4 regions of the Paenibacillus sp. Lou8.1 genome follow, and region 1 is predicted to be linked to each of the others. Evidence: riboswitches for the same ligand, from Rfam matches in the RefSeq annotation. Region 1 holds a riboswitch; each other region holds the start of a gene.

Region 1 (7,846 bases):
AATGGTGATATAAGCACTGTCCAATAGAATTGGAATTTGCTTATGCCACAGCCTTATTTAAGCTCCAACTTTTATAAACTACGTCTACTTAAATTTGTTCCTGACTTATATTACGCTACTAAGTATAAAATTGGAGGGCGGACCGGGCTCCGGCTTGCCAAACAAATAACCCTGAGCCAGTGATACACCTGCTTCACGGCAAAATTCAAAATCCTCCATCTGCTCTACGCCTTCAGCCAACACTTGGCCTCCAAAACGAAAAGCCGATTCTACAATCCCTGTAATTTGCCGCTTCTGATCACTGTTACTATGACAGCCGTCAATTATACTGCGGTCAATTTTAACATAATCCGGCTGAAGGCAATTCATAAGCTCTGTCGTAGAATAACCTGCCCCCACATCGTCCAGCGCTACCGAAACTCCTCGATTGCGATATTGATCAAAGATATGATGCAAAAAATTAAGGTCGTCTATTTCTTCCGTTTCTACGACCTCAAATACAAAATCCTTCGTATTCATGGATAAGTGATCAATCGTCTCAAAGGTGTGATTCAAGCAATAAGCCGGATTATAAATGGTCGAAGGGAGAAAGTTAATAAAACGTTTAATTCCCGCCGGAAGGCATGTTGCACTTTTTTCAATAGCGGAAATACGAGCCGAGCGATCCAGATGAGCATGCAAACCAGCTTCACGGGCGATTTCAAACAGTCGGAAAGGCTGAAAAGGTCTCTCCGCATGTGACGGACGCAGTAAAAACTCAAACCCGATAATATCCAGCTTGTGGTCAACAATAGGTTGCATATGGCTGGAAAAACTCTGATCCTTAATGATATTCACGATATCCGGATGTTGCAGTCTGGCTTGCAATTGACTAAATAAAAGCCACTCCTCATATCCTTCGACATGATGCAGGCCGGTCACCACAACTTGCATTTGGTTCAAGTATTCCTGCGGCAGACGAGCCAGTCCGTTAACCAGCTGTTCCAGCTCTGAACGGCTGTCATAGCGAAACTCTATGCCACCCTCACGCTCATGTTCCTGCTTCATTTGTTCCGATAGCATACCCAAACCATCTAATGCTGGAGTAAGCGACACCCTGGAATGCCTAATTCTGAGCAATCCTTGATCCTTAATAGGTAATATGATGCTGCAATTGCTGCATGTCATAATGGTCCTCCTCGGAACAATTTTCCGGTTTTTTCACCATTATATCACAAATAACTAGAACAAAAGTACTATATAACTACGTGTTTTTACAAAAAACTAGCTTATTCTTAACGACAACTTAGGACTTAAGTATATATTCGACAAAAATAGAAAACTTTTTGCACTCATGATAAATTCGGGGGCTGTTGTTTTTGACATTAAAAAAAGCAGAAAATCTCTTGGTTAAAGAGACTTGCTGCTTCACTCTGATATTGATTGAAAACTAAAGTTCGAAGTTATTTGGACGCCTTTGGCTTCGTTGTTTTAGCTGGTTTAACAGTCGCGGGTTTGGTCGTTTTAACAGCTGGCTTTGCTGTTGCTTTCGCGGGAGCCACAGCTTCCTTTACGGGAGTCGTTGCTGCACTAGGCTTAGCGCCAGCTTTTAAGCTGTATTTGGCAAAGCCGTCTGCCGCGCTGCTCAAGAATGAAATTTGTTGATTTCCTGCCAGCACGTCTTTGGCATCAGGAGAGGACTCGAAAGTAACCTTTGCCTGACCAAAAGGAGCAATAGACCAGTTGCCATCCGCCGCTGGATTAATCGTTCCGTTCGTACGGATATAGTCAACAATGACCTGACGACTTTCATCCGGTGCTGCCATCACAATTCGTTTGCCATCTGGGTTAGCCAGTTTGGATGAGGAAGCACGATAGTTATTGGTGGCCACGATAAATTTCTGTGCAGGATCTATAGCCTTTCCATTGTATTGCAGATCCTTGATACGATGAGCTGAAGAATCAATAATAGTTCCCTTGGCATCATATCGTGCAGGCTGAGTTACATCAATCTGGTAATTCACACCGTCAATGACATCAAAATTGTAGGTTGGGAAATCTTTGTTAATCAGCGATTGCTCCTCAGTTTGCTTTGGATCAATGCGGTTGAACTGACCTGCAGACCACTCCAGCCATTCCTGAATTTCAGCACCGGTCACTTCTACAGCATGAACCGTGTTCGGATACACATACAGGTCGGATACGTTTTTAATCGCTACCGTACCTTCAGGAATATTGGTGTAATACTCGGCTCCGTTTCGACCGCCGGCCTTGAATGGAGCGCCTGCCGACAATACGGGAAGTTTTTCGTATTCAGTTCCTTTAAGATGGTTTTGAACATACCATTTCTGTGCATTCGTCACGATTTGAATAGAAGGATCGTCCTGCACTAATGCAAAATAGCTGGTAATCGGTGCAGTCGTTGTTCCGACAGGTTGACGAATATAATCCAAGGTTCCTTGATGCTCTTCCTTGATCGAATCTGTCAGTTTGTAGTCAGGAGTAAACTGCACAGCCTGGTTAGTGGTATTCACAACCGGACGTACTTCAGACTGAGAGTTTGTTACGTTCCACTCGCGGTTTTTCTTTTCCAGGCTCAGGTCAATAATACCCAGCTCCTTGCCCCATGAGGAAGCTTCCACGGCCGGTACGCCGTTAATGGTTCCTTTATCTAGATCTACACCCTTCATTTCTTTAAAATCAGGACCAGGGAAAGATTTATGAGCATGCCCAAACAGAATAGCGTTAATTCCGTCCACCTGGCTTAAATATTTAACGGCATTCTCCATCATTGGCGTTTGCGGCACATCCTCATAACCTGTGTGCGCAAGCACGACAATAATGTCAGCACCTTCCGTCTTCATTTGAGGAATAAACTTTTTCGCCGTTTCCACAATATCCTTCGTAACGACTTTATCCTTCAAATTGGCTTCATCCCACTGCATAATTTGAGGTGTGACCAAGCCGATGACACCCACTCTGAGCGTATGCTCTTCACCTTTCTCATCCGTTACCGTTTTATCAAGAATTTGATAAGGGGTAAAATAATTTTTAGTAGCTTGCCCCCCCTTATCAACATAAACATTCGCATTTACGTAAGGGAAATCGGCTCCCTTGAGCGATTTTTCCAGAAAATCGAGACCATAGTTGAATTCGTGGTTGCCCACTGTCGCCGCATCATAGCCCATCAAGTTCATCATCTTGTAGACTGGATGGACACCGCCTTCTTTTTCATAGGTTTTGTTTCTGGCCATATAATCGCCTAATGGATTGCCCTGTAACAAATCACCGTTATCGAACAGCATGCTGTTTCTTGTTTCACTGCGCGCCTGTTGGATCAAACAAGCTGTGCTAATCAAGCCATATTCGTTGGTTTCTTTGTCTGAATAGTAATCATAGTTCATCAGCGACGCATGAATATCCGTTGTTTCCATGATCCGCAAATTCACCGTAGCGCTATCGCGAGAATCGCTAGCTGCCCAGGATGGAGCGGCCGAAAACACCAGCATGCTACAAGCTACAACTATTGCTGTAAACCCTTTAAACCAATTTTTACGAAATAACAAAATATACCCCTCCTCATTAAGGTGTATGCCTCATATACATACTTTTGCACATATATGTAAGCCTTGAACCCACCATTTCTATTTTAATCCAACGCCAGACAAAAGAGTAGTCATTCACTTAAATTATTTATGAAAAAATAATTAATTCTCTCAAAAATAAAAAAACCAGCAAACCTCCTAAAAAACTCGGAGATTCACTGGTTTATCCATTTATATTCTCATTATTTATTCCACACTTGGCGCTCCGTTTGCTGACCCACATACTCAATGCGAGTCGGATTCACGTCCAGAATGACATAATCGGGATCATCCGGTCCGGAAAACCATTCCTTCAAGGAATCGTTCCACACTTGTTTGCGCAGCCCTTCATCAGCTGTAATCTGGACAGTAGCCTCCACTTCTACGACTTCCTTTGTACCGCCAACTTCATAACCCAGCAGCAGATAAGCATTCGGATTATCCTTTAGCTCATCCACTTTATGCGTTTTGCGATCTGTCGCCAGATGAATGTTCATTCCATCGTTAAAAAGGGCCATATAGCGTACTTTCGGTTTGCCACCCTCTACCGTACCTAACGAGCAAAATTTGTTGTTATCCAAAGCCTTCACAATGGCTTGTTCTAGTTGGCTACGATCCAATGTTTCCGTTTTACCCACAGTACAACAACTCCTTTTCACGAATTAGAATTCTCTACGGCCATGCCATTGGGCACCAGCCCATCTGAACCTACCTGCACAGCTGTTCTGAAAATAACATGACCCGATCAGATCGGATTGATGCATGCTCATTTTCAGATCAAAGCTCACAGTAAAAGTGTACCCTATCGTTCGGCAAATGAACCGCCATCTCTTCCTCCATGCTGGACAGACCCGCATTCAAGGCATATAATCGTCGTAGTAAACCCGAATAAATGAACCCATTAAACCTTACAATGCCAGGGGTGCTGGAATCGGCCGGCTGAGAGTGTGTCCCAAGACACTGACCCTTACAACCTGATCTGGGTAATGCCAGCGTAGGAATGCTTAAGCAAGATGTGCCTTTTTTACATAGGACCATCCCTTACTTTGGTATATACAAGCGCAAGCGTCCCGGAACCTCGGGGCGCTTTTTTTGTTGAAGATTAAGTTGTTGGAAAGATCGCGTCCGGCAGATGTTATTTTTATGAAAATGGGGAACATAAGCTGTCTGATTGGACGGATAACGGGTAATTAAAGGAGAGAACACAACGATGAAGCGCATGAAAATGTTAAGCCTGGGACTGATCAGTCTGTGGCTCATGGCCTTGACCCTGACCGCTTGCGGTGGAAGTCCCTCCACATCCCAAGAAGCGGCTCCCGCTACCAACACTCAAACGTCTACTCCGGCAAAGGAGCTCAAAGATGTTAAAGTCGTGCTCGACTGGACACCCAATACGAATCATACGGGACTCTATGTTGCCAAGGACAAAGGATTTTACGAAAAAGCGGGTTTGAATGTCCAAATTATTCAACCTGGTTCAGGCGGAGCCGATCAAATGGTTGCCTCTAATGCTGCACCTTTTGGTATTAGCTACCAAGAAGGCGTCACACAGGCTCGTACGCAAGGCGTGCCGCTTGTATCCATCGCTGCGGTGATTCAGCATAATACCTCAGGCTTCGCAGCCCCAGTAGATCGCGGAATTAAGAGCCCCAAAGATTTTGAAGGTAAAAAATACGGCGGTTGGGGCTCTCCCGTAGAAGAAGCGGTCATGAAATCCATCATGGATTCAGACAAAGGCGATGTGAGCAAAGTGAAGATCGTCAACATGGGCAATGCAGACTATTTTACAGCCGTGAAGCGGGATATCGACTTTGCCTGGATTTTCTACGCATGGACCGGAATTGAGGCCCAGCTTCGAGGTGAGTCATTAGATATGCTGTATGTAAAAGATTATTCCAAAAGCCTCGATTACTATACACCTGTAATTGTGAGCAACGAACAGACAATAAAAAATGATCCAGAACTGGTAAAAGCGTTCATGAACGCTACCGCACAAGGCTATGAATACACTATCGCCCATCCAGATGAAGCCGCGGACATCTTAAGCAAAGCTGTACCGGAGCTGGATAAAAAACTGGTACTTGCCAGCCAAAAATGGCTGAGCCCGCGTTATCAGGACGATGCCGCGCAATGGGGTGTGCAAAAAGCGGAGGTATGGCAAAACTATTCGGACTGGATGTACGAACGCAAGCTGCTCAGCAAGCCTTTGGAAGTGGATAAAGCCTTCACAAACGACTTCTTGCCCAAGCGCTGATCATTTGTTAAAACGCTAAATAAGACTGAACTAGAGAAGTGAACGAAGTTCCACTACGCAGTCGGATGGTGCTTCCCATCGCTGTTGTACCCAGATTTCTTTTATGAATATCCAGAGGTTGAAATCTGGGTACAAAGGCGAACGCTAACGCTTGTACAGCACCATTCCGCCCACTTCGTTCTCGTTCCACTTGGTTTATTCTTTAGTCTCATAGTGTCTAAGCGCAAAAGCAGGTGCGCTTATGTGAGAAAAATACAAAATACCGTACAACCTAGCTTAAAAACTAAGGTGCTTTTTAAGGCGGTTGGCAGCGTAGCGGTTCATTTGAATCTGGAGAAGCGCAGCGTTCGCCTTTGCCGTGGGATTCTTACCTTTTAAAATTTATTCAAAGAATCCCACGGCAACAGCGATCGTAAGATCAAATGAAACGCGAAGCGGTCTCCCCGCCTTAAACCACCCTATTTTCTCAAAACAACTCCACAATAAAGGACAGGTGAATTTTCATGGCTAACACACTGCTCAGTATTCAAGTAATCCCTAAAACTCCTAATAACGAGGACTCTTACCCGTATGTAGATAAGGCGATTGAGGTCATTCAGCGCTCCGGAGTCAAATATCAGGTGAATCCATTGGATACGACCATGGAGGGCGAGCTCGACGAGTTGCTGAAAGTGGTTAAAGAAATGCACGAGGCTTTGACGGAAGCGGGCAGTCCCAGCGTCATTTCACAGATCAAAATCGCACATAACCCACAAGGCATCAGCATGAACAAGCTGACCGAGAAATATCGCCCATGAATCCGAAAGGCAAGAACGCATCCTGGTGGAAAAGCGTATGGCCGCCCCTTGTGGCGGTCCTCTTCTTTTTAACGGCCTGGCAGGGGGCGGTTTCCTATTTACATATTGAATCCTGGCTGCTGCCAGCTCCATCCCTAATCGTACAAGAGGGCATGGCGCAATCGGCGTTGCTTGGCACCCATACATGGGCTACAATTCGTCTGACACTTGCGGGATTCGCTATAGGGACAGCTACGGGACTGCTGATCGCCATCGTTCTTCATACGATTCCTTTTCTCAAATCTGCTCTATACCCGCTCTTGATCCTTAGCCAAAACATTCCGATCATCGCCCTCGGTCCGTTGCTCATGGTGTGGTTTGGTTTTGGCGTGCTGCCCAAGCTCATGGTCATTACCTTAGTATGCTTTTTTCCCGTGGCTGTAGCGGCCATGGACGGGCTGACTCGAACAGACCGTACGATGATGAACTATATGCGGATGTCGGGTGCAAGCCGCATGTCTATTTTTATGAAGCTGGAGCTGCCACATTCCCTGCCGCAAGTCTTTTCTGGCGTTAAAATTGCTGCTACCTATAGTGTGATGGGCGCGATCATTGCCGAATGGATCGGAGCTAGTGAAGGAATTGGATATTATATGCTGCTGCAAAAATCGGCCTATCGCACGGACCTCATTTTTGCAGCCATCGGCATTATTGTCGCACTCAGCTTACTCATGTTTGTGGTTATTTTACTACTGGAGAAATGGTTGGTTCGCTGGAAACCCGATCGAGAGTAGCTTCCTCCTTGAATTAAATACAGCAAAGAAAGGACGTGGCGCGTATGAGTCTGCATCCGATTGACTTATCATCACACAACGTGGCTAATGAACAACGAGCCGGGGAACAACAGAGTCCTTCAACTGCTCCTCCTGCTTTGGAATTGGACGGGATCAGCCTTGCCTTCCGCGAAAAGCGAAGCTTACTGCCCGTACTGCAGGATGTATCCCTCACAGTCAAGCCGGGAGAATTCGTTTCCCTCATCGGTCCGTCAGGCAGCGGCAAAAGCACGCTATTTCACATCATCGGTGGGCTACTCAAACCCCAGCAGGGACGTATCCGTATGCACGGACGGGACATGACTGGTGAACGTGGTCATATCAGCTATATGCCGCAGCAGCCCGCCCTTTTTCCGTGGCGTACCACGCTGGACAACGTACTGCTTGGGCAAGAAAATGCTCCACGTAAAACTACAGCAG
Region 2 (7,846 bases), on a different contig from region 1:
GCCTTCTCGCGCATCCCCGCGGCTACTGCTTCTTGAGTGTCCAGCCCCTTATCCGCTGCATAGGCGCGAATGTCCTGAGTGATACGCATACTACAAAATTTAGGGCCGCACATCGAGCAAAAATGTGCTTCCTTGGCGCCCTCTGCCGGTAGCGTTTCATCATGGTAGGATAAGGCACGCTCGGGATCAAGCGACAGATTGAACTGATCCCGCCAGCGGAACTCAAAGCGCGCCTTGGACAAAGCATCATCCCGCTGCTGCGCTCGTGGATGCCCCTTCGCCAGATCGGCAGCATGTGCCGCAATTTTGTAGGTAATGACACCCTCACGGACATCATCCTTATTGGGCAGACCCAAATGCTCCTTGGGCGTAACATAGCACAGCATGGACGTCCCGAACCAACCGATCATCGCCGCCCCGATGGCTGAGGTAATATGATCATATCCGGGGGCAATATCCGTCGTGAGCGGTCCCAAGGTATAGAAAGGAGCCTCCTTACAAATCTCCATTTGTAAATCCACATTCTCTTTGATTTTATGCATAGGGACATGTCCCGGCCCTTCAATCATGACCTGAACATCATGCTTCCATGCGATTTGCGTTAGCTCGCCCAACGTTTCCAGCTCTGCAAACTGTGCTTCATCATTCGCATCATAGATACTACCCGGACGTAGACCATCCCCGAGAGAAAAGGCCACATCATAGGCTTTCATAATTTCGCAAATTTCTTCAAAATGTGTATACAAAAAATTCTCCTGATGGTGCGCAAGGCACCAGGCTGCCATGATTGACCCACCCCGGGACACAATTCCCGTCATTCTATTCGCCGTCATCGGAATATACCGCAGCAATACACCCGCATGAATTGTAAAGTAGTCCACTCCCTGCTCCGCCTGCTCAATCAGCGTATCGCGATACAACTCCCACGTCAGCGCTTCTGCTTCACCGTTTACCTTTTCAAGTGCCTGATACAGCGGCACAGTCCCAATCGGTACAGGAGAATTCCGAATGATCCATTCACGTGTTGTATGGATATTACGGCCTGTGGACAGGTCCATAACCGTATCCGAGCCCCAACGCACAGCCCAAGTCATTTTCTCCACTTCCTCCTCGATGGAGGAGGTAACCGCAGAATTACCAATGTTCGCATTGATCTTCACGTGAAAATGACGCCCAATGACCATTGGCTCACTTTCCGGGTGATTGATATTCGAAGGCAAAATGGCTCGTCCAGCCGCCAATTCCTGCCGTACAAACTCAGGCTCCACCCCTTCGCGGATCGCCGCAAATTCCATTTCGGGCGTAATGATCCCTTGCCGCGCATAATGCATTTGCGTCACTGTACGCCCTTGCGAAGCACGAAGCGGACGGTTGGTCACGCCGGGAAATTCCACTGTCTCCCGTTTGGAGCCAGGTTTCAGTCCATTATCCTCCGGCTTGACGGCGCGTCCCTCGTAAGCCTCCACATCGCCCCGTTCCAGGGCCCAAGCTCGCCGGAATGGAGGCAGGCCCTGACGGATATCGACCTGATAGGCTTCGTCGGTCATGGGACCGCTTGTATCATATACACGCAATGGCTCATGATGCTCCGTGCCCTGCGGCGTATGTGTAGGATGAAGAGCAATTTCGCGCTCTGGCACGGCAATGTCCGGCCGCGAGCCTTGAATATATACCTTACGGCTTCCTGGAAAGGGCGTTACCCCACTGGCTTGCTCCCCGTTTGTCTTCTCTACCTCAACTTCTTTTGTTCCTACCAATCTTACTTCTGCTGATTTCAATTCTGTTCCTTTTGTTCCTTCTGCTTCTGTCGGCTTCATTGTCCATTCCTCCCGTTTCGATGAAATGACACACCGATCCGGAACCATTCCCAGGGTGGCGCTGATCTATGCAAAAAAGCCGGTTCCCCAGGGAACCGGCTAATCTAACGAGGCAGCTATCCAGACAGTACGCATGTGGAATAATGATATTCCAATGCGTCACCGTAGACAGCAGCCGCGTATACATTTCAATGGCCGATTACTTCCCTACGCTGGTATGATCCAGATCAGGTGCAAAGGGTCCGGAATCTTGCACGATTCCATCTCAGCCCGGCATTACAGGCTCCCCCAGTAACTGTGATACTTTATTCACATGAGGCGGATATAACAGACATCCCGCCTTCCTTACCAGACTACTTCAAATTTATGGCTTTGGCAACCCTTTTAGGTTCCCTTTACCAAGGAGACGTTCTCCATCAAATCACTCTGCTTGCTTCAACTGTGTTCATTCTTATTACGGAAGCATAAGCCCCATTTCCTTCGCCGCTTCGATCAAAATCGGAGCAAAGTCATGTAGCGTCTCGGGTGCAAGTCGACTGACCGGGCCAGATACAGATAAAGCCGCAGTGACCTGTCCCTTCCGGTTCACAATTGGCGCTGCCACAGCAGCAGCCCCTGGCTCCCGTTCTTCATAGCTGGTCGCATAGCCCTTCTCGCGAATGTCCTGCAGCTGAGCTTTATAGACCTCCGGGTCTACTGAGGGCGGCCATTCATCCCCGCTTAGCAGGGCTTCCAGCTCCTGCGGCGGCATAAAGGCCGCCAGCACCTTGCTGGAGGCCCCTACAGCCAGCGGCATACGCGCACCTACAGGCGCAACCCTGCGGATCGCCTGATTGCTCTGCACGGCTTGTATGCGAATACGCATGCTGCCGTCCCGTAAGTACAAGCTGACCGTCTCGCCCAGACGGTCACGTAGTCCTTCCATTGCAGGTTGTAACAACACCGCCGGCTCGTCACTTTGGGACAAATGCGTGGATAGCTCCCAAATACGGAAGCCAAGTCGATATTTTTCCGTTTCGGCATTCCGAACGACAAAGCCCCGATCCTCCAACGTAGTCAGCAGCCGATGAACCGTGCTTTTATGTAGACCAATTTTGGAGGCAATCTCCGTCAGGCCAAGATCCGAATTTGCGGTAAAACACAGCAGTATATCAAGTGCACGCTCTACAGCGCGAACGGTTAATTTACGGTCTTCCATCGTGAACCGCTCCTCTTGTATCCATATTCGTTTCACACTATGAAACATGGTTACATAAATTATATAGAATAGTCGCGGCTACTGTAAACCGATGTTTTTGTGACAACCATATTACAGAACGAGAACAAACATCGACAATTCTTTGCATCATTTTTACTTTTCCGGTTCAGGCGTTGACTTTGGATAATCCCCATCATACGATAATAGGTATCTATACGGATCTACACTACTATTTTCAAGTGGAATTATACCTAAATTCTATGAAACGAAGATCAATTTTATATAAGGAGGCTCTTACATGATTTCGACATCCCAGCGCAACGCTCAGCTACAGACCGCTGTTCAGGAGCCGTCCACCCCACTCTTTAATCCCCGTCTGCTGCGGTTCAAGCACGTTGTGATTGCTCTGCTGCTGTCGGTCGTCTTTTTTCTGTTGTTTTGTTTTATTGCCTTGCATGCTTACATCGCATGGGTACTTACGAATCCCACCGTTGCACCGCTGTACTCTAATCCGATGCAGGCCAAAAGCATGCCTTATGAGGAAGTTAGCTTCCCTGCCAAGGATGGTAGCCGCATGGTACAAGGCTGGTATATCCCGGCGGATCAATCGCGGAAAACGATTATTTTCAGCCATGGTTATGGGGCTAACCGCGAAGAAAGCTGGATTCCCATGTATGATCTGGCGCATTATGCCCACAGTTTGAACTTTAATGTGGTCATGTTCGATTATGGATTTGCGTCACAAAACAGCAAAGCAGTCGCAACCGGAGGCAAAGCAGAATCCCAACAGCTCCTCGGAGCAATTCAGCTTGCGAAGCAACGCGGCTCATCGGAGATTATCGTATGGGGCTTCTCCATGGGAGCAGGCACCGCTCTTCAGGCGGGCTTGCAAACCAAAGATGTGGACGCAATGATTTTGGACAGCACCTTCCTGCTGGAACCGGATACGCTGTACCATAACATTCACAATCAAATTAATCTGCCAAGACATCCGTCTTTGGAAATTCTGGAGTTGCTGTTTCCAATTTTGAACGGCACCAGCTTGCATCAGATTCCATATCAGGAGGTTAAAAAGGAAAACTACCCGTTCCCGATCATGTTTGTGCATGGTACACAGGATGAAAAAGCTCCTTATCCTATTGCGGAAAAGCTCGCTGCCAATCAAACCAACCCGCTTTCCAGTGTATGGATTGTTAAAAACGGGATACATGAGCTTATTTTCAGAGAGCACCCGCGTGAATATTTGCGACGGGTATCGACGTTTCTAAGCAGTGTACAGGAGCTGGAGGACAAGAAAACCACCGCTGATGCCCACAAACAAACGAATACGAAGTAAAAAATTATTTTTCGAAGAACTATATTCTATTCTTCCCCTTGAAGAAGCCTGTCTATGGACACTTAACCCGTGCCGTAGCTGGGCTTCTTTTTCGTGTTCCATGGGTATTCATTGTTTTACCTAACAGATGTGACCGGATTAAGGGAGTTCATAGACATATTTCCGATGAGACAGTGAATATACTGGGTACGTATGCATCCAGGGCAGATCTGCCAGATCGGCCGGATAGCCATAGTGGGATACGGGAGGTAAAATACGATGCTGAGTACTTATGGGTCTTTCCTGCCCTTACGTGTGCTGGAGGAAATTCGGCATTGGAAGCAGCAGGAAAGTTGGCATGTGGAAGTGATTAAATCCGCTACCGAGGGACTGGAGCCTACTTATGTACGGCTGCTGGATGATTGGCGGACTGTATTCGAACAGACGGAACGCACCGCCATAGAGTTGCTTGAAGAGCAACGGAGCGCACTCGATCCGGCAGATCAGGCGTGGCATCAGGAATGGAAACAGATGTCAGCTGCTCCACAAGCACATACACACGAATTCACTGAACATTCTAAACAGTCAAGGGGATTAGACACATCATCATCTGTAAAAATGCCATTGTCAGAGTCAGCCTCAAACTCTCAGCTTGACTCACAAGAATTAAATCGTCGACTGGACGATTTGCTGCAAACCGCAAACCGTCAGTCACAGGAGTATGTACGGCAGCTCGGGCTGCTAAGCGAGCACAGTCATGCATTGCGTCAGCAACCAAAATCCGCCGGAGTTGTATTACACGCGGCACATGAAAGCCAATATTTCCTGATCTCGACAACCCCCTTTCAGGAACCTGGCTCCATCGCAAGGGCTGCTAGGTTGTATCATGTAGCTACAGAGGGTGAGAATTACCCAGAGGAAGAACTTCGAGAACGGCAGGCAGACATAAGGGGAGAAGGCGCATGGACGACTAAAGGCGTCAAGTCCAGCCAGGCGCAACCTTCGGCAACGGAAAAAACCACAATCGGCCGGTCGGTTCCTATTGGGGGACATCGGCTACCGCCGCTCCCTTACCCCTATAATGCGCTTGAACCGTATATTGATGAGAAAACAATGCGTATTCACCATAACAAGCATCATTTGAGCTATGTGAATGACCTGAATAAAGCGGAAAAGAAGCTGGAAGAAGCTCGAAAAACAGGTGATTTTGACCTCGTAAAGCATTGGGAACGGGAACTGGCATTCAACGGCGCAGGCCATTATCTGCATACTCTTTTTTGGACGATCATGAGTCCACAAGGTGGTGGAAACCCAAGCGGACCGCTGGCTGAACAGATTAAAAAGGATTTTGGCAGCTACGATGCATTCAAAAAGCAATTCAGTTCAGCAGCCGAAAAGGTCGAGGGTGGCGGCTGGGCTATCCTGGTATGGAGTCCACGCGCGGGACGACTTGAAATTTTGCAGGCCGAAAAGCACCAGAATCTGACTCAATGGGAGTCCATTCCGCTGCTAGCGCTAGATGTATGGGAACATGCATATTACTTAAAGCATCAGGCCGAACGCAACAAATACATTGAAGATTGGTGGCATGTCGTTAACTGGCCAGAGGTTGCAGAGCGCTATACCCAAGCCTCCAAACTGAGATGGCAACCCTTCTAAGCTTCTAAGCTAAAGAAAAACTACACCTGCAAATCGTATCGCTCTCTGAGTGCTGCCATTTGTTCGGTCAATTCTTCCGGTTGTACCAGCCAGCCAGCGGCAGGTAAAACGGCTGTCCGGCTCTCAACGATACGGCGCAGAGATGCCGTGTACGCCTCAACAGACGGCACTCCAGCCAGCTCTGCCAGGCTACCCATTGTTGCTGGATTCACCCGGGGGTAATCCTGCTGCTGCACGCCTGCCGACGTGTCCCCGGCTGCCTCTGTGTAGAACTCCTGTACCGCCTGTGCACGCTCTACACCACTGCCCTCAATCATCACGAAAGCTGTGATGATATACGCCTTGGCTTGGCGCCGCTGTGCAATGCCGCAAAATTTGCGGCCTCGGACGCTGACATCGTAATCCCCGGGACAGAAGGACCCGGGAATTTCTCCGGTCTGCGCCTCGCCAGACCACGGAACCAGCGCATCGGCAATTAGCGCTGCCATGAGCCGGAAATCCTCATGCAGGCTGATGGCCCGCTGTGGATTCGGCAGGATCAAGGACAGGTTCAGCACCCCCCTGTCCAGCATGACGGCTGCTCCACCCGAGGGGCGTACGCATACCGAGGTTCCCGCGCTGCGCACTCGCTCCATCGCCTGTGGGGCGTAGGGAAGCCTGCGGTCCCGGTGACCGATCACAAGCGCTGACGGATGCCGCCATAGATGCAAAATGGGTGCAGCTCCTTTCCCTACTTGCCGACAGGCCAGCTCCTCCCAAGCCAGCGGAGACAAAACGTCCTCCTGAGTGGCCGCGAGTGGCGCTTCAAACCACTGCAACTCAGGCAAAGCTGTTGTTTTTTCTGTTGATCTATGTACATTCTCCATACGTTATCCCCTATCTGTAAAAATAACTGTTATCCATAGGCTAATTGTATTTTAAGGCGGCTATCCCGTCGTCTCTATTTCTGATGTTAACAAAAAAAGGTGGCTACGCCTATGCGTAAACCACCCTTTTTTTGTTCATCACATAAACGTCTTGCGATGTTCGATCAATCCTTGAGCAGCGACAGAAATTCTGCGCGCTGTGCTGCATCATCACGAAACGTACCACGTACCGCAGACGTTACCGTTTTGCTACCAGGCTTTTTGACACCTCTTGCACACATGCACAGGTGCTCGCCTTCCACGACCACCATAACCCCGTGAGCGGAGACTGCTTCATTTAAAATATCAGCGATCTGTGAAGTAATACGCTCCTGTACCTGCAATCGGCGGGTCACTGCCTCTACCAGACGTGCAAGCTTGCTCAGTCCTACAATTTTGCCGCTGGGTACATAGCCGATATGCACTTTTCCGAAGAAAGGAGCCATATGGTGTTCACACTGGCTGTAATAAACGATGTCCTTCACGATCACAAGCTCCTCGTGATTCTCGTCAAATGTCACACCCAACGCATCCCGGGGATCAACCTCATAACCCGCAAATATTTCCTCATACATGCGCGCAACGCGTGCCGGTGTTTCCAATAACCCTTCACGCTTGGGGTCCTCACCGATCAGTTGTAAAATCTGCTCCACATGGTACTCGATTTTATCCCGGTTATCCGCAGCTTTGCGGTTAATATAATCTTTTACGCCAGCCACAGTAATCCTCCTCTATGCAGCAACCTCATGCGGCATCCGTGCTCACGTTGCTCATTATTTCCGACGGCCCTGATTTTTACGCGGACCAGGCTGATTTTTGGAGAACTGTTGGTTCTTCATCATCTGCTGGGCTTTTTGCATTTGTTTCCCATTCAGGTTGTAACCCATCTGTTTGGCCATTTTTTGCAGCGTTTCAGGGTCGTTTTGCATCTTTTCAAGCTGTTTACGAAGAT
Region 3 (7,846 bases), on a different contig from region 1:
ACAAATACGGCACAGGCTGCCACTACTACTTCTGTTGGCCAAAAAGTAATTAACTACGGTGAAAAATATATGGGCACTCCCTATAAGTTTGGAGCTTCCACAAGCACGACGCGCAATTTTGACTGTTCTTCTTTCATGAAGCACATATTCAAAAAATACGGAGTGAATTTGCCGCGTACTTCTGTTCAACAGTCCAAAGTTGGACATGCCGTATCCAAGTCCAATTTGAAAAAAGGGGACTTAGTGTTCTTTTCAAGCGGTAGCCGTGCCACGGGTCGCAACATTACCCACGTAGCAGTCTATATGGGCGGGGGTAAAATTCTACACACTTACGGCGGACCTGGCGTGACTATCTCCGATTTGAACTCTAGCAACTGGAAAAGAACATACATTAAAGCACGCCGCGTGCTGTAGTTTGAAACTCATTATGAAATATGCGAGCCGGGACGAAAGTTCCGGCTTTTTTTTATGCCTTATGCTATTCTGATACGGTTGGTGTTCTGAGTGAATAGCCAATTCCTCGTTCCGTACGGATCATTTTAAACTTATATCCTTTATCTACTTTAACCCTCAAATGTCTGATATAGACGTCTACTACGTTCGTATCAACGATATAATCATGTTTCCAAACATCCTTCAGAATTTGCTGTCTGCTACAAACTTGGTTAAGATGTATCGCCAGGTGAAGCAAAAGATCAAATTCTTTCGGAGTTAATTCCAGCTTTTTCCCCCCTCTGCTCACCATTCTGCTTGCATTGTCTATATGTAAATCCCCCGCCTCGATTGCCCTTTTCACATCACGTTCAATACCAAAAATCCGCAATAAATTAGCCACCCTAGCCTGAAAAACTCTAGGATAAAAGGGCCGAACGATCACGTCATGTGCTCCTTGTTCAAAGCAGGAAACAATATGGTCCTCCTCATCTGATGAAGTCATAACAAATAGCGGAACATGAGGATGGTATTGCTGCAATGTGCGAAGCAAGCCATGTGAATCCGTCGGTTCATCTTCTATATTGAGCAGTAGCAAATCCACAGGATTATGGGCTACATAAGAGCTTGCATCTGTCGTATTGCTAACATGAACCACCTGATAACCTGCCTGCTCCAATGGATGAACAAATACGGGAGACGCTTCATTTACATCCACAAGTAAAATTAACGGGCCCATCTTTTCACCCACCTGGTTTGGACATAGCATTACATATTGGATACGAACAAGTTTGTTATAAGCCATTAAAGCATATTAATATTATTGTAACAAAAAAGCAGAAAATCATTCTCCAAAGAATGGCTTTCTGCTTTTATAGTTTAACCCAAATAGCGATGATACAGACTTCTTGCTTTTGCCACGTCCTTTGTCCCATGAATCAACGCTCTGCCATCTGCAAAAACAACTAAGCGATGCTCGCTTGTACTAAAGGAAACCAAAAACGGATTCCGCTCTACTTTTCCTTCTTCCAAAGAAGCAAATCTATCTGCTGTTTCTGCAAGATTCAGATGTGTCGGGTTTGCTGGTCTAATTTGAACGGTATCCCTACCGCACAAAACATCTGTCTTCTGCCGATGAGAGGCCGACAAATAGGGATATGTCGGTTGGCTGCCGCAAGAAGGACAGTTCTCCTTTTTAACGCTATCTACCGCTATTGCTACATACTCATTTTTCCACAAATCAAACGAAAGCAGCTTTCCTCTCAAATCTTCTGGATATCCACCAAGAAGTTTGAAAGCTTCCGTAGTTTGGTTAGCCGTGACCATCTGTACGGCCTGCGGAATAATCCCGGCGGTATCACAGGTTTCTCCACCAAACGGTACAGTTTCCAGCAGACAGTGAAGACAAGGCGTTTGACCCGGTAAGATGGTATAGGTTACACCATAGCTGCCCACACATCCCCCATAAATCCAAGGTATCCGATGCTTGAGTGCCATGTCGTTCATAAGAAGTCGGGTATCGAAATTATCGGTTGCATCCATCATGAGATCTACCCCCTGGATCAACTCTTCCAGCTCTTCCACCCCGACATCCAGTACATGTCCATGTATAACCGTTTCCGAATTAATATCCTTTAATCTTCGCTGAGCAGCTACTGCTTTGGGATATCTTTGCGCAGCATCACTTTCCTGAAAAAGCTGCTGGCGCTGCAAATTGCTCCATTCCACATAATCCCGGTCTACGAGGCTCACTGTACCTACGCCCCCGCGAACGAGTGTTTCCGCAATACCTGTACCTAACGCTCCGACACCTATGATTAGTACGTGGGAAGAAGCAAGCCGGCGTTGTCCTGTCGGTCCAAAGGGCGCGAATCTTTCCTGTCTGGAATAACGGTCACTTGGATGTGTTTCTCCTGCACCGGATTTGTCAGTTACCTTCATGCCTGAACCATACCTTCTGTCGGACTGCTTGCTGAAGCGTAACGTTTTACAGGAATCATCCCCGCCTCAAAACCATACCTTCCAGCACGAACAGCCAGTTTCATGGCCTCGGCCATTTTTACTGGGTCCTTCGCTCCTGATACGGCTGTGTTCAACAAAACAGCATCTGCCCCTAACTGCATCGCCATTGCCGCGTCACCGGGTGAGCGAATACCCGCATCGACAATAACCGGAACCTCCGCCTGTTCAATAATTAGCTCTAATGAAAACGGATTGAGCAAACCATGTCCTGTACCAATCGGTGAGGCTCCAGGCATAACGGCGTGTACTCCAAGCTCTTGTAGCCTCTTTGCTAGAATCACATCGTCCGATATGTAGGGCAGCACGATAAAGCCTTCTTCTAACAGCTTATCACTAGCTTTCAACGTTTCAAAAGGGTCAGGGAGCAGTGTCTTGCTATCCCCAATGACTTCCACCTTAATCATATCGCACAGGCCGGAGGCTTTTGCCAATTTGGCAATACGAATCGCCTCCTCTGCTGTTGTAGCCCCTGCTGTGTTGGGAAGAAGTGTATACCGGCTCAAATCCAGCATATCGAGAAAATGCTGCTTATCCCGTTCCTCCAAGTTCAATCTCCGTACAGCAAACGTCAATATTTCCGTCTCAGCAGCCTCTACGGCTTGGGATTGAATATCCAGATCAGAGAATTTTCCTGTTCCCAACAACAACCTCGACGTAAAAGATGCTTTTCCAATGGTTAACATGATCAACCGCCTCCCACAAAATGTACAATTTCTAGGCAATCTCCATCCTTCAGTACCGCTTCATCATGATCTTCACGGCTCAATATATGCCGATTCAGCTCCACCACTACGGTTTTCACCTTTACATCAAGCTCATGTAGCAATTGATTCACATGAGTGATTCGATTAGAAAAGGTCATGCTCTGGCCGTTAATCGTCAGCTTCATATGCTTTTCTCCTTGAGGAGCTCAGAAGAAAAACTACTTATCCCAAGTTCTGCTGCACCAGCCCCATTAAGCATAGCTGCCATCGCACGCCCGGTAGCATCACTCAGCAGGACACCGTTGCGATAATGCCCGACTGCAGCATATACGCCCTCGACCCCAGGAACAGTGCCTATAAAAGGGTGACCTGATGCAGCCTGCGGACGTAAGCCCGCCCAAGCGCGTATAAAAGAAGCTTCACGGACGCGCGGCAGCCAGGCAGAGGCACGTGCCAGCAACCCCTCCAAGCCTCCTACGGTCACTTCTTCGTCATATTGATGCGGAAGGCTCGTTGCCCCAATCCAAAGCTCGTTATTCTGTTTAGGCACGAGGTAAATATCATCAGCATAAATGGTGTATTCTAATGGGTGATCCTTCAAGGAGACCGCTACCGCTTCGCCCTTGACCGGATAAAGTGGATATTCAAACCCAACCTGCGCCAGTAATTTCATGCTATCCAAGCCTCCAGCAATAATGACCTGATCGCAGGAAAAAAAGCCGCTATCTGTTCGGACACCGCAAACTCGACCATCCTGTATGACCAGTTGCTCTGCCCGTGTACCAGACCATACCGTTGCTCCCAGCACCGCAGCAGCACCTGCATAAGCACGACAAAGCTGGACAGGAGCCACTTGTGTCTCCTTTGAACGATATATTGCTCCGATCGCTTGTTCATCCAAACCTGGAATTCGTCGGGCCAATTCCCTCGCATCCCACCAGATAGGACAATCATCCTCTCGCGTTTTAGCAGCTTTCCAGCGTTTTTGGCCTTCAGTTTCCGTACGGAAAGGGGTCACAAATCCTTCTGTACGGAATTCCACCGAAATACCCGACAAACGCTCCAGATCACAGACAAGCTCAGGGAATGCATCTCGACTTCTGCGAGCAAATCGTGCCAGCTCAGAGTCGGTGAACTCTTCACTTTCCGCTGCCAGCATTCCAACCGCTGCTCCTGAGGCTCCCTCACCCGGGATCAATCGTTCCAGCATGATCGTACTTCTTCCCTCCTTGGCCACATGATAAGCAATGGAACTGCCGATGACACCTCCACCTATGACCAAGCATTCAGCATGTCCTATCGCTCTTGCCTCTGTGTGTATCTTTAGCATTTGTTCCGTGTCTCCTCTCCATCAACCATTCTGCTTTCAGCTTGCCTCTACTCTCGTTTTCTCGCTACAAGCTGTGAACTACAAGATCTGCCATTCGCCTATATTCCATCGCAGCTGCAACGGGCGACTCAGCCTCCCATATACCAGACATCACCGCAATTCCGCTTGCTCCGGCCATATAAAGCTCCGGGATATGGTGCGGTTGTATGCCGCCCAGCGCGATCACCGGAATGTTCGACAGCCTGCAAATATGTTCAAGCTGAGCTAAACCCCGCGGTACAATACCGGGCTTACAATGGGTCTCATATACGTGACCATAAAGTACATAGTCTGCTCCTGCCTGCTCGGCAGTCTGCGCCTCCTCCAAGGAATGCACAGACACTCCACAGCGTGTACTCTTTGAAAGTAGGCTTTTCACATCCACAACAGGTAATCCATTAGCTGGTAGCTGGACGGTTCCAACCAAAGTAAGTAAAGCTACATCCACACGATCATTTACTACAATTTGTTGCAAAGGAACTTCCTGCTCCACCATGCTGCGAGTCAAAGAAAGCAATGCAGAGGCACCATTCTGTTTTAAACGTGCGTGTACATAATGAACATACGGACAAATCATAGCAGCCACTCGGGCGGCTTGTGCAAAAGTGCCCTTTTCCATTGAAATTGCGTGTAATTCGATTTTGTCTTCACCTCACATTGGATTAAAGGATCTAAGCTTAGCAGCCACGTCTACCAGCAGTAATGAAAGGGGATTGTATGTGAATCCGTCTACGGAAGCTCGAACAACTTAAAATGAACGAAACGCAAAAAAACCACTTCCCCAAGGAAGTGGTTTAACGAACGTCCAATAATCGAACGGACCATGATATCCGTATACGTGTATCGTCCCACGCACAAACAAAATAAAGATGGTGTTGCCTTGTTTGTACGGCGCTCACTTCCCTACGCTGGCATAACCCAGATCAGGTGCAAAGGGTCCGAAATCCATTTATTCCGTCTCAGCCGCATGGGCGGCTCCCCTAGTGTGACTATTTTATTGTATAAGCTATAGATAGCTTAGCATATTTTCCTAATTCTGCAAACCCCACTTCGTGTGAAATATGCAGAACTGGATTTAACTGATTTTAGTTAACTTTACTTGACCACTCTTCCACATTCCACGTTTTGGTTACCCAATCCTCGTAAAAGTCCGGTTCGTGAGATACAAGCAATACCGTCCCTTTGTATTCCTTCAAGGCACGTTTCAGCTCATCCTTTGCTTTAACATCCAAGTGGTTGGTAGGCTCATCGAACAATACCCAGTTGCTTTCACGCATTAACAGTTTGCAAAGACGGACTTTAGCCTGTTCTCCACCACTAAGCGCAGATAGCGGACGTGTGATATGCTCATTTTTCAAACCGCAGCGCGCCAAATGCGCTCGTACTTCATGCTGGTTCAAATGCGGAAATTCATTCCACACATCGTCAATCGGTGTAATTTTCTCTGCCTTTACTTCCTGCTCAAAATAAGCGGGCTGCAAAAAATCACCTTGATAGGTTTTTCCACTGATTGGCGGAATTTTTCCCAATATGGTTTTGAGCAATGTCGATTTACCGACACCGTTGTAGCCGACAATTGCAATTTTTTCGCCACGTTCAATCGTCATGGACATCTTAGGCAAAAGGGCATGTGTATAACCAATCTCAAAATCAATACCCTCAAATACCGTCTTTCCGCTTGCACGTGCCTCTTTGAATTGAAAGGTTGGTTTTGCGGCTTCTTCAGGCTTATCAATACGTTCGATCCGATCAAGCTGCTTTTCACGGCTCTTTGCTCTGCCTGAGGTAGAAGCACGCGCTTTATTACGCTGAATAAAATCTTCTTGTTTCTTAATAAAGTCCTGTTGCTTCTCATAAGCATCAATATGCTGAGCTTTGTTCAGATCCGCCATTTCAAGAAACTTTTCATAGTTAGCTGAATAACGGGTCATCTTGGCAAATTCAAGATGGTAAATAACATTAACGACCTGGTTCATAAACTCAGTATCATGTGAAATAAGGATAAAAGCATAGGGATAATCCTTCAAATAGCGCGTAAGCCATTCAATATGCTCTACATCCAAGTAGTTGGTAGGCTCATCCAGCAGCAGGACATTCGGTTTTTCCAGCAGCAACTTAGCAAGAAGCACCTTTGTCCGTTGCCCGCCGCTAAGTGCAGATACATCCCGATCCAGTCCTATGGCCGACAGACCTAGTCCATTCGCCATTTCTTCAACCTTCACATCAATGAGGTAAAAATCCCCCATATCCAGTTGCTCCTGAATTTCACCCATCTGTTCCAGCAACACTTCCAACTCTTCAGGAGAAGCATCCCCCATTTTGTCAGTAATCTGCATCATTTCCTTTTCCAATTCCAACAAAGGAAGAAAAGCGTCTTTTAATACATCACGTACCGTTTTGCCCGGTGTCAGCTTGGTGTGCTGATCCAGATAACCGTAACGTACACGTGGAGTCCATTCCACTTTACCCTCATCCTTAAGCAATTTTCCAGTGAGAATGTTCATGAGTGTCGATTTACCAACACCGTTAGCTCCTACCAAACCTACACGTTCCCCCGCAAGCAATCGAAAGGAAACATTTTTAAATAATGCGCGGTCCCCAAAGTTGTGGGATACATTTTCTACAGTCAATAAACTCATAAGCTGTTTTTGGCTCCTTATTGTCATCGGCGCTGCCGACTGTTCTTATTTCATATGCATTTCGTTTCTTTCAAAGCTTTATTGTAGCACATTCTACAACCATATCGGAATATTGAAAACAGTGAATTTTAAGGTTTTTTGGTATGGATCTGCCTAAAAAAACAAAAACCACCCATGAGGGTGATCAGAGTGTCGAGAAAGTCTAGAGGACTTTTCGACACTTCTATTTTTATATGGGGAGACGCATCTTTTAAAATAAAAATCGATTTAAAACGATCTGAGGACCCTAGTTTTTAGACCACTAAGACAGTTTTAAACCCCCTGCAAAAAAACAGGGGGTTTCTCGACAGCCTGACCACCCATGAGGGTGATTATTTTAAGCCATTATAACATTTGTACTCAAAGTATCCCGCAGCTGCTGCAGATTTTTCATCCGTAAAACGTTCACTCGCTTTAAAGGGAGCTGGACATGAATCTCTATAAAAATATTTCATTCTAGTTTCTGGTTCTATGCCACCGATAATGTCTTGCTTTCTGACGACTCTCCCACCACCAAATCCATAGTTATTGTAATACCTGTCTCCGACCGGAATGCCTTGGATAAACGCGATCAGACCCACATCATCTATCGTGTTGTACCACTCCTCTTGCGGAATGATCGGTAGTGTGAATGTATAGGA
Region 4 (7,846 bases), on a different contig from region 1:
GGCCTGCTCGGGAAAGTAATGCTGTACATACAACATGTCGATGGAGATACAAAACAAAATAAATAAATTCGTCATAAGGCTATCGGTGAAATCCTGACTCAATGATTTCCATAGCCCAGAAGGGATATGTTCTCCACTGTATGTGAATAGGGACAAGCCGCGAGCCGAAACGATCCAGCCGTGGAGCAGCGACAGCAACATTCCTCCACAGCTCGCTAACAGTAGCGCTTCCAGCTTTAACCCTAGTGCAGCTAGAACAAAAAACAGGCTCAGCTTCCCTAATACCTCAATGTAATAGTTCACATTGAGCGCCAACATGCGTTCCCTGCCTTGTAAATCTCCGCGGCACGAACTCACCAGAATATGCAGTCCGATCAAGCCATATAGCATGAACAGCGGGCCGGATTCGACGCCTAATAGCGAACGCAGTAACGGATGAAAGATGAGTAAAATGATCATGGCAAGCACGGTTAGCACCAGAGGTGCTTTGAGTAATAAAGAACCGAGCGGTAAGCTTCGTAGCGCAAGCTTTTGGTCTCCCTTAGAGACCAGTTTGGCAGTTAATAGCTGGATGGATAAACCCAAAACGGATAAAAGCGCAAAAAGCGCCAGCAGCGCATTCGCCTGGCCATAAGCTTGTCCGGTAAGATACCAGCTCGCTGCAATGTGGAAGAAAAAATTAAATCCGTTAAGCAGCACATTAAAGAGAGGAAACATCAAAGATCGTACTCGGTTGTACACGTTGTTATCTCACCCGCCGATCCAGTCGCCAAATATCAATGATGGAGCGCAAAAAGCGAATAGAATCCTTCCAGACATGGATGTGCGAGCCATCCCGGTCAATACATTTGACGGGTAATTGCAGCACACGAAGCTGGAGTCGCTTGGCAATAAACATCATTTCCAAATCCAACGCCAGTCCCAGCTGTTCCTTTAAATGCGGAAACATTCGCTTCACTGCAACCGAACTCATCACTTTAAGCCCAGTCTGGGAATCCACTACACCTGTGGGTAAAAAAGGACGGGAAATGACTCGCTTACCAAAGCTGACGACAGATCGCAATAAAGATCGATTCTCAGCGGTCATATCCTTGGTTCCGATCACGACATCATAATAGCCCTGCTGAACAACATTAATCATTCTGGCAATATCCTCAATAAAAAAGGAGTCATCTGCGTCCACAAATACGTAGTAATCCGCACCAATGGTCCGCATCCCTTCCAGATACGTCCCTGCCTTACGTGTATTGCGTCCCAATTCCCTTGTTTGAAGTAGCGGGCTAAGATTCTGATTAATCCGGTTTACGGACAAGTCCGTGGCTGCCTCCAGCGCTTTAATCAAGGCATTCGTACCATCGTAGCTACCATCATCAATGAGATAAATCGAACCTTCAATAATATGGCTGCGGATAAAGACCTGCAATCGTTCAGCAAAGGTTTTGACATGAACAAAACGTTGCTCTTCGTTATATACAGACAAGATAAATGCAATATGTTGGCTTTTGGTCGAATACTCGGGATAGAGCAAGCTTTGTATTTCCGAAAGCATTTCTTCGTTGTCATTGGCTTGCCAAAATAGCAGCCGCAAACGACCTACTCCGATGATTTGCACCATATGCTGATCACTGAACGGAAATGTTACATCCGTCACCAGTAACAATGGCATTTGCGGAAATTGGCTACGGATCTGATTGGCTTTCCGCACTGCCTGCCCCGGCTCCCTATAATCAATCAGGCAACAACATGCGTTCTCGTAGACTGAAGCTGCCTCCGTGTCCTCGCACTGTATATATTGGTAAAAACAAATCACATTGGGATAATCAATAGCCCTGTCGTTATCGCTAAAAATGGCTATAGGTCCCTGCACACAAACCTCTCCTTTTCCTCCGAATAGTTCTATTTTGTTGAAAAAGAATTAAGAATGTTTGCTTATAGGAGTTAAATTAATGTCCAAATACTTCATATTTCCTTAACAAAATAACTGACACTCCATGATATATATGGAGATAAGAGAAGAAAAACTAATTTTCATATTTGATAAAAACAGAGCATTTAGACCTGATTCATTAGAACCAAAATCATCAGGAATGGTTAGCGAATCTATATTGAAAGTTAGTTCTTTTATATCATTAGAAAGAAACAAATATGGTTATTTTGTCATAGATAAATGCAAGAATAAAACATATTTGCACGTCCATACTATGGACAACATGTCATCTTTCGTTATGAATAGTTATGAAAATGAAGAGAAAGAAGGTCTTTCTATGGAAGCTTTTTATGTCAATCGCGATGGCTCATTATCTACTCCATTGCGGGGAAAGGATGTGTTGGCAAATCCCCTTTTGAACAAAGGTGTCGCTTTTACAGAAGAAGAACGCAAAGAACTGGGTTTGGAAGGAATCCTTCCTCCCACCGTCCTTTCATTAGAGAAACAGAGCGTACGGGCATATCAGCAGTTTCTGGCACAACCCACCATGCTGCGAAAAAATGCTTCTCTCAACGACCTTCACAACCGAAATGTCGTACTCTACTACCGGCTGCTAACCGATCATTTGAGTGAAATGCTGCCCGTAGTCTACACGCCGACCGTAGGAACCGCGATTCAAGAATATAGTCACGAGTACAACCGCCCTGGAGGCATATATTTGTCGATAGATAACCCGAACGGTATTGGACAAGCATTCCATAATTCTGGTTTGAGTGGCCATGATGTGGATCTGATCGTCGTGACAGATTCCGAAAGTATTTTAGGGATTGGTGACTGGGGCGTCGGGGGTATTAACATTGCTATCGGCAAGCTTGCAGTGTATACGGCTGCGGCAGGCATTCATCCCGGGCGGGTGCTGCCAATTGTACTGGATGTAGGTACAAATAATGAAAAGCTGCTGAATGATCCACTGTACATCGGAAACCGCCATAAACGGGTTCGCGGAGAAGCCTATAACCAGTTTATTGATACTTTTATCAGCAAAACGTTAGCGCAATTCCCAAAGGCGCTTTTACATTGGGAAGATGTGGGCAGCGTAAATGCACGCCATATTATAGGAAAATACGGTCAAAGCATACTCACCTTCAACGATGATATACAAGGTACAGGAGCGGTGACCTTGGCTGCGATTCTTTCGGCGGTGGATGTCACCAAGACTCCGCTGCGTGAACAAAAAATACTTGTTTTCGGCCCAGGGGCAGCAGGAATCGGTAACGCTGATCAAATTCGGGGTGCTATGATTGAGGACGGCCTTTCCGCAGAAGATTCCTTCAAGTCCTTTTGGGCCTTTGATTATCGCGGGCTGTTAATGGAAGATATGGAAGACGTATTGGAGTATCAGAAACCGTATGTGCGCAAAAAGGATGAAATCAGCTCATGGACCCGATCGGGTGACGGCAAAATACCACTGCTAGAGGTCATCCGTCAGGTGAAGCCTACGATATTGATTGGAACTTCCGGTGTAGCAGGTGCCTTTTCTGAAGAGATCATCAAGGAGATGGCGAAACATGTAGAACGCCCGATCATTATGCCCATGTCCAATCCTACAAACCTTGCAGAAGCAGTACCCGAGGATTTGATACGGTGGACCGATGGCAAAGCACTGATTGCAACCGGAAGTCCTTTTGAGCCCGTCACCTATAACGGTACGAAATTTGAGATTGGACAGGCGAACAATGCCTTTGTTTTTCCGGGACTGGGTCTGGGTGCGATTGTGGTTAAAGCCAAAAGGATTACCCCTGCGATGTTTACAGCGGCAGCAGTTGCTGTTGCCAATGGTGTAGATTCGAATACGCCTGGCGGTGCACTACTCCCTCATATCCGAAAATTACGCGAAGTTTCGTACGCTGTTGCGATTGCGGTTGCAAAAGCCGCGATACAGGATCAGGTAGCCCAGGCGCACATTTCAGATGTGGAACAAGCTATACGGGATGTAATGTGGAAACCGGAATATGCCAAGGTCAAAGCTGTGGAAAGTGTAATTCATCACCCTCACTAAGCTCAAAACACCTAACTAGAGGAAATTTCATATTTTGCACACTATGTTTGACATAGCGTATGAACGTATGTACAGTAATAGTCAAAAGAATAGAAGTCCACTAGGGGAGCCGCTATGGCTGAGACAAGAACGTATCTTGGACCCTTTGAACCTGATCTAGTTCGTACTAGCGTAGGAAAGTGGAGCCTTCGTATATAAGGTTTCAAACGTTTTTTTGCGTATTGGGCCTATTGTTGAAGCCGCTCCATTTTTCCGGGGCGGCTTTTTAGCGTTGTTCCGGAATTATATTCTTACAGGACTTCTTGCTCTTCAATTTGATGGAGGTGGGGAAATTGAGTTTTACACAAGAACTCCGTCGGCAGGCGGACGGCATTTTTCAAGCGATTTTTGAGCACCCCTTTGTGAGAGGTATTGCTGAAGGAAGTTTGACAAGGGGACAGCTGATTCACTATGTAAAACAGGACTTTGAATATTTGAACGCATACATGCGGATATACGGCATCGCAATCTCCAAATGCACGAATCGGGAGGACATGGCTGTATTTAATGAACAAATCTCTTTTATTCTCCACAGCGAGGTTCATCCGCATCAAAATTTCTGTGCTGTCGCAGGGGTGACCTATGAAGAGTTGCAGGGATATCCGCTCGCTCCGTCGGCTCATCACTATATCCGTCACATGCTGACGGTTGCGCATGAGGGTAGCCTGGGCGAGATCTTGGCTGTGCTGCTGCCATGTATGTGGACGTATGCCGAGATTGGTCGCAGGCTGCTGGATGAAGTAAAGCCGGATGAGTCTCATCCGTTCTATGAATGGATGGGCTTCTATGGAGACCAGCTTGATGATACAACACTCAAGTTCCGAGAACGTGTAGATGCTTGGGCGGAAGACGCAACGGCTGCTGAGCGGGAGCGGATGATTGAGCATTTTATACTGAGCTGCCAGCTGGAATATAAGTTCTGGGACATGGCTTATACGCAAGAAGAATGGCCAGTCCAGATGCAGGTAACGGTCTTGGAATAGTTAGCCTGGCAATTCGATTCGTGAAGTACGGTTAAATGCCCTGTTGAACTACCAACTATAGAGAGGATAATCATTATGAGTACATGGGAAAAAAGCTATTCGGATCTCCTGACGAAGGTACAAAACACCAAACCCCTCGTTCACAATATGACCAATGTGGTAGTCACCAACTTTACGGCCAACGGCCTGTATGCATTGGGCGCCTCCCCGGTGATGGCCTATGCACCTGAGGAAGTAGCAGATATGGCAAAAATAGCAGGTGCCGTCGTGTTAAACATCGGTACACTGAACCGCGAACTGGTGGATGCCATGATCATTGCTGGACAATCGGCGAATGCACACGGTGTTCCGGTGCTGCTAGATCCGGTCGGTGCGGGAGCAACGAGCTTTAGAACTGAATCGGCACTGCGAATCCTGAGTGAAGTCAAAATCTCATTGGTGCGGGGCAATGCAGCCGAAGTCGCACATCTTGTTGGAGAAGCGCGTGAGATTAAAGGCGTAGATGCCGGTGACAGTGCTGACAGCGGCCATGTCGATCTGGCAATTCGGGCTGCTCGAACGCTCAATACGATGGTTGTCATTACTGGAAAAGAGGATGTCATCACCGATGGGGCCGAAGCACGAATGATTAGCGGCGGAGACGCGCTCCTCACGAAGGTAACCGGAGCAGGCTGCCTGCTGACCTCTGTGTTAGGTGCCTTTGCAGCTGTTGAACCCAACCTGCTGCTCGCCGGTACAGCAGGTTTGGCATTTTACGGTGCAGCAGCTTCTCGAGCCGCAGCACGTACCGCAGAGCTGGGGCCCGGCAGCTTCCAGATTGCCTTTCTCGACGAGCTGGCCAAACTGCATACAGGTTCACTAGAGGGGCATGTCTCGATCCATGAAGCCGGAACAACAGCAGCAGGTGGTGCGCGATGACAGACGTTCGTGTACCCAGAGCGCTGACGATTGCTGGTTCAGACAGTGGCGGCGGGGCTGGAATTCAAGCTGATCTCAAAACCTTTCAAGAACTTGGCGTGTACGGCATGTCGGCTATTACGGCCATTACCGTACAGAATACCTTAGGGGTCCACGGCGTATATCCGCTACCAGAGGAAGCAACAGCGGAACAGATCGAAGCTGTAGGATTAGACCTTGGAGTGGATGCCCTGAAGACTGGCATGCTGTTTAATGCCGGCATCATCCGTCTTGTGAGCGAGCAGATCCGAAGGTTCGGCTGGAAAAAGGTCGTCGTCGATCCCGTGATGATTGCCAAGGGAGGCGCTGAACTGCTGCAGCTGGAAGCGGTGCAGGCTTTGAAGGACGACCTGCTCCCCTTGGCCCTGGTCGTTACACCGAATATCCCGGAGGCGGAAGCCCTGACAGGGATCAGTATCCATACGATGGAGGATCGCCGCGAGGCTGCGAGACATATTAGCAGTATGGGACCAAAATTCGTTGTGATCAAGGGTGGCCACGCTGACGAGAGCGAGATCAGCGGACAGATTGTTGACCTGCTTTTTGACGGAACCGCCTTTATAGAGCTGAGCGGCAAGCGAGTACGGACTGTCCATACACACGGAACAGGGTGCACTTTCTCGGCAGCGATTACCGCGGAATTAGGGAAAGGGATGTCTGTACCGGAGGCTATCTCGAATGGCAAAGCCTTCATCCAGGCGGCAATTGAGGATACGTTGTGTCTGGGACAGGGACACGGCCCAACCAATCATTGGGCCTACCGACGTCGTCAGGAGATGCTTCTATGAGCGGCAGAATATTGTCAGAGGTGGTGCGCCGCCATCTACAGATATACCTGGTGCTTGGAAGCGTGAATTGCCTCGCGGAACCAGGCTGGGTCGTGCAGGAGGCTCTGGCTGGCGGAGCAACCATGGTCCAGTTCCGAGAAAAGGGTCTCGGCGCGTTAACGGGCGTTCCTATGTTCGAACTTGCGCGCCAGCTACAGGAACTGTGCCGTCACGCTGGTGTCCCCTTCATCATCAATGACGATGTGGAGTTGGCTCTTGAACTCGACGCCGACGGTGTTCACATCGGTCAGGACGATGAATCCGCCGATTCCGTCCGCAAGCGAATCGGAAATCGAATTTTAGGCGTCTCCGCCCATACCATCGAGGAAGCACGTCGAGCCATCCTGCAAGGTGCTGATTATCTCGGCGTCGGACCAATCTATCCCACCATCTCGAAAGATGATGCCCATGCCGTACAGGGACCGGCAATTTTATATGAGATGCGTAAAGCGGGAATTGATGTGCCGATTGTTGGGATCGGAGGTATTACAGTGGACCGTGTTGAGGAAGTCGCACGTGCAGGTGCAGATGGTGTAGCGGTGATTTCAGCCGTGACACAGACAGAGCAGGTTAGAGGTGCGGTCAAGGAATTAAAGAAAAATATGGTCTCATTTCTCAATGATCCGATCTACATGTTTGATATTGATTCAACAGATCATCCAGCTTTTTAGATTGTTCTATTACTTTGGGATGTGTTAAAAATCCATACTTTTTCTGGACCTGGTACAGTTTCTTCCTAGCTCTTTCGACACAAAGTAAAGTCACACTTTGATTCATCAGCATGATCCCTCCTATATGTCATATTTTATAACAAAAAGACGTTTTTTGGATTTTCAAATGATGCGCCTAACAAAAAAAGAACATCACAAAAGTTTGCATAAACAGCGAAACCCCAAAATCCACGTAAAAAAAGCCTCCGTCTCCACTAATAAAGCGGGACCGAGGCTCTTTTTCATAAAAAGATTCAATAAATATTAGAACATACAACCTAACCGTTTTAAGCACCTCCAATTTGTACTTGAGGCGTTATTCTTTGATTTTGGTTATGCGACTG

What was found. Region 1 has a riboswitch for thiamine pyrophosphate ahead of NLX78_RS14180 (ABC transporter substrate-binding protein). Riboswitches for the same ligand answer to the same signal wherever they lie in the genome.
Region 2: it holds a riboswitch for thiamine pyrophosphate, as region 1 does, so the genes downstream of both, thiC (phosphomethylpyrimidine synthase ThiC) here and NLX78_RS14180 (ABC transporter substrate-binding protein) in region 1, are expected to answer to the same signal.
Region 3: it holds a riboswitch for thiamine pyrophosphate, as region 1 does, so the genes downstream of both, NLX78_RS03820 (thiamine phosphate synthase) here and NLX78_RS14180 (ABC transporter substrate-binding protein) in region 1, are expected to answer to the same signal.
Region 4: it holds a riboswitch for thiamine pyrophosphate, as region 1 does, so the genes downstream of both, tenA (thiaminase II) here and NLX78_RS14180 (ABC transporter substrate-binding protein) in region 1, are expected to answer to the same signal.

What each region holds. Positions count from the first base shown of each region.
Region 1 covers NZ_JANAVN010000009.1:51,930-59,775, reverse strand. The annotation lists gene NLX78_RS14195 (EAL domain-containing protein) at 106-1,167, opposite strand; gene NLX78_RS14190 (bifunctional 2',3'-cyclic-nucleotide 2'-phosphodiesterase/3'-nucleotidase) at 1,443-3,545, opposite strand; gene NLX78_RS14185 (pyridoxamine 5'-phosphate oxidase family protein) at 3,767-4,201, opposite strand; TPP riboswitch at 4,472-4,581, shown strand; gene NLX78_RS14180 (ABC transporter substrate-binding protein) at 4,774-5,817, shown strand; gene NLX78_RS14175 (hypothetical protein) at 5,825-6,007, opposite strand; gene NLX78_RS14170 (MTH1187 family thiamine-binding protein) at 6,321-6,614, shown strand; gene NLX78_RS14165 (ABC transporter permease) at 6,611-7,387, shown strand; gene NLX78_RS14160 (ABC transporter ATP-binding protein) at 7,432-7,846, shown strand, end outside.
Region 2 covers NZ_JANAVN010000013.1:45,403-53,248, forward strand. The annotation lists gene thiC (phosphomethylpyrimidine synthase ThiC) at 1-1,817, opposite strand, end outside; TPP riboswitch at 2,005-2,117, opposite strand; gene NLX78_RS18540 (IclR family transcriptional regulator) at 2,272-3,015, opposite strand; gene NLX78_RS18545 (alpha/beta hydrolase) at 3,314-4,351, shown strand; gene NLX78_RS18550 (Fe-Mn family superoxide dismutase) at 4,610-5,989, shown strand; gene NLX78_RS18555 (lipoate--protein ligase family protein) at 6,010-6,855, opposite strand; gene folE (GTP cyclohydrolase I FolE) at 7,020-7,613, opposite strand; gene NLX78_RS18565 (YneF family protein) at 7,668-7,846, opposite strand, start outside.
Region 3 covers NZ_JANAVN010000002.1:216,479-224,324, forward strand. The annotation lists gene NLX78_RS03790 (C40 family peptidase) at 1-414, shown strand, start outside; gene NLX78_RS03795 (response regulator transcription factor) at 479-1,171, opposite strand; gene NLX78_RS03800 (ThiF family adenylyltransferase) at 1,312-2,373, opposite strand; gene NLX78_RS03805 (thiazole synthase) at 2,370-3,137, opposite strand; gene thiS (sulfur carrier protein ThiS) at 3,140-3,343, opposite strand; gene thiO (glycine oxidase ThiO) at 3,340-4,488, opposite strand; gene NLX78_RS03820 (thiamine phosphate synthase) at 4,553-5,146, opposite strand; TPP riboswitch at 5,411-5,519, opposite strand; gene NLX78_RS03825 (ABC-F family ATP-binding cassette domain-containing protein) at 5,613-7,166, opposite strand; gene NLX78_RS03830 (hypothetical protein) at 7,538-7,846, opposite strand, start outside.
Region 4 covers NZ_JANAVN010000005.1:261,335-269,180, reverse strand. The annotation lists gene NLX78_RS09455 (polysaccharide biosynthesis protein) at 1-741, opposite strand, end outside; gene NLX78_RS09450 (glycosyltransferase) at 746-1,867, opposite strand; gene NLX78_RS09445 (NAD-dependent malic enzyme) at 2,265-3,986, shown strand; TPP riboswitch at 4,079-4,181, shown strand; gene tenA (thiaminase II) at 4,319-5,008, shown strand; gene thiM (hydroxyethylthiazole kinase) at 5,084-5,926, shown strand; gene thiD (bifunctional hydroxymethylpyrimidine kinase/phosphomethylpyrimidine kinase) at 5,923-6,753, shown strand; gene thiE (thiamine phosphate synthase) at 6,750-7,463, shown strand; gene NLX78_RS09420 (aspartyl-phosphate phosphatase Spo0E family protein) at 7,408-7,575, opposite strand.